2 regions of the Micromonospora sp. URMC 103 genome follow, and region 2 is predicted to be linked to the other one. Evidence: predicted binding sites of a transcription regulator. Region 2 holds the regulator's gene; the other holds the start of a gene.

Region 1 (2,396 bases), on a different contig from region 2:
GCGGGTGAACGGGCTCTGCGCGGGGGTGTCCGCGTACAGGTAGGCGATGGCGGGGTCGGCCAGGGTCGCGCCGAGGTCGTCGGCCAGTTCGGCGATCAGGTGCGCGCGTACCACGGCGGGGTCGGGGTCGTGCAGGAAGCGGCGTACCGGCCCCACGGCCGCCTCCCGGTCGCCCGCGCCGGTGAGCTGGCGGGCGGGCGTCGCGGGGTCGTCCCGGAGGAGCGTGGCGCGCCGGGGCACCTCGGCGAGCCGGCCGCACCAGAGCGCCGCCTCGACGAGGTCGCCGTCCACGCCGACCCACTCGGCCTCGGCGCCGGCGGGAATCAGCCGATGGTCGATCCCCGGCGCCACCTTCACGACGGTGCGCGGCACCCGCTCGGCGAGCGCCGTCACGAAGTCCCAGGACGGCGAGTAGGCGTTCGGGTCGAAGAGCCGCCGGCCGGTGCCGGCGGCCCGCCGGGCCGGGTCGCAGAAGACCGCGTCGACCCGGCTCACGTCGAACGCGGTGGCGTCGCCGCACTCGACGGTGAAGAGGTCGGACAGCCCGGCCGCCTCGGCGTTGGCCGCGGCCATGGCGGCGGTCAGCGGGTCGGCCTCCACCCCGTACACGCGGATGCCCGCGCGGGCGGCGGCGAGCGCGTCGGCGCCGAGCCCGCAGCCGAGGTCGGCGAGGCTGCCCACCCCGGCGGCGCGGAGGCGCTCGGCGCGCCGTGCGGCGACCACGCCCCGGGTGGCCTGTTCCAGGCCGGCGCGGGTGAGGAACATCCCGGCCGCCGCGGGCCCGAACTTGCCCGCGGCCCGGCGGCGCAGCGCGACCTGGGTGAGCGCCGCCGCCGCGAGCCCGGCGGGCACCCCGGCCGCGCGGAGCGCGGACGCCGCGGCCAGCGGGTCGGCGTCGGCCACCCGCGCCGCCGCGTCGAGCGCGGCCGTTCCCTCGGGGGTACGCAGGGCGGCGAGCTGGTCGAGATCCACCCGGTCATTGTGGTGGCCGGCCGCGACGCGCCGCCCTGGGGGTTGGCACTCTCCTTGACGGAGTGCTAGCCACGGAATAACCTGCGATTAGCACTCTCACCCCGAGGGTGCCAGCTTCCGGGTCCTGGTGACTCGGTGGCTGAACGCCAGGCGGACCGGCACCCGCGACGACGGCCCCGCCCGGTGGCATGTGGCAGATTGACCTGGCCGGCCCCGCCGGCCGGCACAGAAACCAGTACCCCAGGAGGGTATGCCCGTGACTACCGCGACCAAGGTTGCGATCAAGCCGCTCGAGGACCGGATCCTGGTCCAGGCGAACGAGGCTGAGACCACCACGGCGTCGGGCATCGTGATCCCCGACACCGCCAAGGAGAAGCCGCAGGAGGGCACCGTCCTCGCTGTCGGCCCGGGCCGCGTCGACGACAAGGGCAACCGGATCCCGGTTGACGTCAAGGTCGGCGACACCGTCATCTACTCGAAGTACGGCGGCACCGAGGTCAAGTACGCCGGCGAGGAGTACCTGGTGCTCTCCGCCCGCGACGTCCTCGCGGTCATCGAGAAGTAAGCAACCGATCAGTGTCGTTGCCCCGGTCCGGTTCGCCGGGCCGGGGCACCGCCGCTTGAAGGGACATCCATGGCGAAGATCCTGAGCTTCTCGGACGACGCCCGACACCTGCTGGAGCACGGTGTCAACGCCCTCGCGGACGCGGTGAAGGTCACCCTCGGCCCGCGCGGGCGCAACGTCGTCCTGGACAAGAAATTCGGTGCGCCGACGATCACCAACGATGGTGTGACCATCGCCAAGGAGATCGAGCTCACCAACCCGTACGAGAACCTCGGCGCGCAGCTGGTCAAGGAGGTGGCGACCAAGACCAACGACGTCGCCGGCGACGGGACCACCACCGCGACCGTGCTCGCCCAGGCCATGGTCCGTGAGGGCCTGCGCAACGTGGCCGCCGGCGCCAACCCGACCGGCCTCAAGCGGGGCATCGACGCGGCGGCCGGCAAGGTCTCCGAGGCGCTGCTCGGCCGGGCCGTCGAGGTGGCCGGCCGGGAGTCCATCGCGCACGTCGCGACGGTCTCCGCGCAGGACGCGGCCATCGGCGACCTGATCGCCGAGGCGATGGAGAAGGTCGGCCGCGACGGCGTCATCACCGTCGAGGAGGGCTCCACCCTCGCCACCGAGCTGGACGTGACCGAGGGTCTCCAGTTCGACAAGGGCTTCATCTCCCCGAACTTCGTCACCGACGCGGAGGCGCAGGAGTCGGTCCTGGAGGACCCGTACATCCTGATCACCACGCAGAAGATCTCGGCGATCGAGGAGCTGCTGCCGCTGCTGGAGAAGATCCTGCAGAACAGCAAGCCGCTGCTGATCATCGCCGAGGACGTCGAGGGCCAGGCGCTGGCCACCCTCGTGGTCAACT
Region 2 (2,396 bases):
GTCAGCCGGGTGCCGAGCGCCGCCGCCGTCATCGGCACGGTGACGCGGCAGTGCAGGTCGTCGCCCTTGCGGGAGTACACGTCGTGCGGCCGCTCGTGGATCTCCACGTAGAGGTCGCCGGCGGTGCCGCCGCCCGGGCCCACCTCACCCTGCTGGGCCAGCCGGATCCGCATGCCGTCCTCGACGCCGGCCGGGATCTTCACGGTCAGCGAGCGGCGGGTGCGCACCCGGCCGTCGCCGGCGCAGGTCGGGCAGGGGTGCGGGATGGTGGTGCCGTAGCCCTGGCAGACGGTGCACGGCCGGGCGGAGACCACCTGGCCGAGGAACGTGCGCTGCACCGACTGCACCTCGCCCCGGCCGCCGCACGCCTCGCAGGTGGCGAGGTGCGTGCCGGCGGCCGTGCCGGCGCCCGAGCAGGTGGTGCACAGGACCGCGGTGTCGACCGTGATGGGCGCCTCGACGCCGAACGCCGTCTCGTGCAGGTCCAGTTCGAGACGCAGGATCGCGTCGGCGCCCGGCCGGGTACGCGGGCGCGGCCCCCGCGCGCCGCCGGCCGCCCCGCCGAAGAAGGCGTCCATGATGTCCTGGAACCCGACGAACGGGCCGGCGCCGCCGGGACCACCCGGGCCGCCCGCGCCCCCGCCGCCCGGGGCGAGCGGGTCGCCGCCCAGGTCGACGATCTGCCGTTTCCGGTCGTCCGAGAGGACCTCGTACGCGGCGTTGATGTCCTTGAACTTCTCCTGGGCCTCCGGGTCCGGATTGACGTCCGGGTGGAACTGGCGCGCCAGCTTGCGGTAGGCGCGCTTGATCTCGTCGTCGGAGGCGTCCCGGCTCACGCCGAGAATGCCGTAGTAGTCCCTGGCCACTGCGTTCCGTGTCCTCATGTTCGTCTCGCGTTGCGCCGGCCGCCGGCCGGGACGGCCGTCGGTGCTGCCTGGTCAGTTCTGGGCCAGCAGGTCGCCCACGTAGCGTGCCACGGCCCTCACCGTGGCGATGGTGCCGGGGTAGTCCATCCGGGTCGGCCCGAGCACGCCGAGGCCACCCACGATGGTGGCGCCCGGCCCGTAGCCGGTGCTCACCACCGAGGCGGCGCGGAGGTTGTCGATCTCGTTCTCGTCGCCGATGCGGACCCGCGTGGTGCTCGGCTCGACCTCGCCGATGAGCTTGAGCAGTACGACCTCCTCCTCGAGCGCCTCGAGGATCGGTCGCAGCGAGCCCTGGAAGTCGAGGAGGCCGCCGCGGGTGAGGTTGGCCGTGCCGGCCAACGCGATCCGCTCCTCGTGCCGCTCGACGAGGGTCTCCAGCAGCACGCTGGCGAGGGTGGCCATGGCGGCGCGCCGGTCGGGGGTCGCCTCGTCGACCAGCGCCTGCACGAGCGGCGGCGTGTCCGACAGCCGGGTGCCGACCAGCTTCTCGTTGACCACCCGGCGCAGGTCGGTGACGTCGTCGGCGGGGATCGGCGCGGGCATCTCGACCAGCCGCTGCTCGACCCGCCCGGTGTCGGCGATCATCACGAGCATCAGGCGAGTGGTGGAGATCGGCACCAGCTCCAGGTGCCGGACGGAGGAGCGGGCCAGGCTCGGGTACTGCACGACGGCGACCTGCCGGGTCAGCTGGGCCAGCAGGCGGACCGTGCGGTGCACCACGTCGTCCAGGTCGACGGCGCCGACCAGGAAGCGCTCGATGGCACGGCGCTCGGCGGGGCTGAGCGGCTTCACCCGGGACAGCCGGTCGACGAACAGCCGGTAGCCGCGGTCGGTGGGCACCCGACCGGCGCTGGTGTGCGGCTGCCGGATGTAGCCTTCCTCCTCGAGCACCGCCATGTCGTTGCGGACCGTCGCCGGAGAGACCCCGAGCTGGTGCCGCTCGACGAGCGCGCGGCTGCCGACCGGCTCCTGCGTGGCGACGTAGTCCTCCACGATCGCGCGGAGCACGGCGAGCTTACGGTCGTCGAGACCCATCCTCCCCACCTCCTACGCGCGTCGGCCCCCGGCGCTCGGCACCGCGGGCGGGCGTTCCTGGCACTCGACTGTAGCGAGTGCCAGTCTACGTCGGCGGGCCCGCCGACGCGATGATCAACGACGGACGACCGGTGCGGCACGGTCCACGTCACCGCCGCCCGGGCGCCGCCGCCCGGCCGAAAGGCGCCGCGGGACGGGGCCCGAGCGGGTCGCCCATGGACGGCCGATCGGCCCCACTGGCCCGTCGGGCTCGCTCTGGCGTGACGTTGCCGGCGGCCCCTACCGTGACGTGCATGACTGAACCACCTCGCCCTCCCGGCACGGGTGAACCCGGCGGTCCGCCGCCGGAGCCGACCCCGCCGCCGGCCGCACCCGGCCCGTCCGCCACGGACGAGCCCCCCACCGCACCACTGTCCGGGGCCGCCGACCCGGGTG

The links. Region 2 encodes HrcA, which represses chaperone genes, less so after heat shock. Its sites were predicted from a motif close to GGTTNGCACNCTCNNNNNGAGNGTGCNAACC; they were not measured.
Region 1: a site for HrcA is predicted at 1,058-1,088, ahead of groES (co-chaperone GroES). Genes of this name have one in related genera too.

What each region holds. Positions count from the first base shown of each region.
Region 1 is NZ_JBPQTR010000006.1:523,920-526,315, reverse strand. It holds gene ACSNOA_RS28665 (THUMP-like domain-containing protein) at 1-972, opposite strand, end outside; gene groES (co-chaperone GroES) at 1,223-1,537, shown strand; gene groL (chaperonin GroEL) at 1,607-2,396, shown strand, end outside.
Region 2 is NZ_JBPQTR010000005.1:2,748,345-2,750,740, forward strand. It holds gene dnaJ (molecular chaperone DnaJ) at 1-866, opposite strand, end outside; gene hrcA (heat-inducible transcriptional repressor HrcA) at 939-1,961, opposite strand; gene ACSNOA_RS25930 (DUF4870 domain-containing protein) at 2,255-2,396, shown strand, end outside.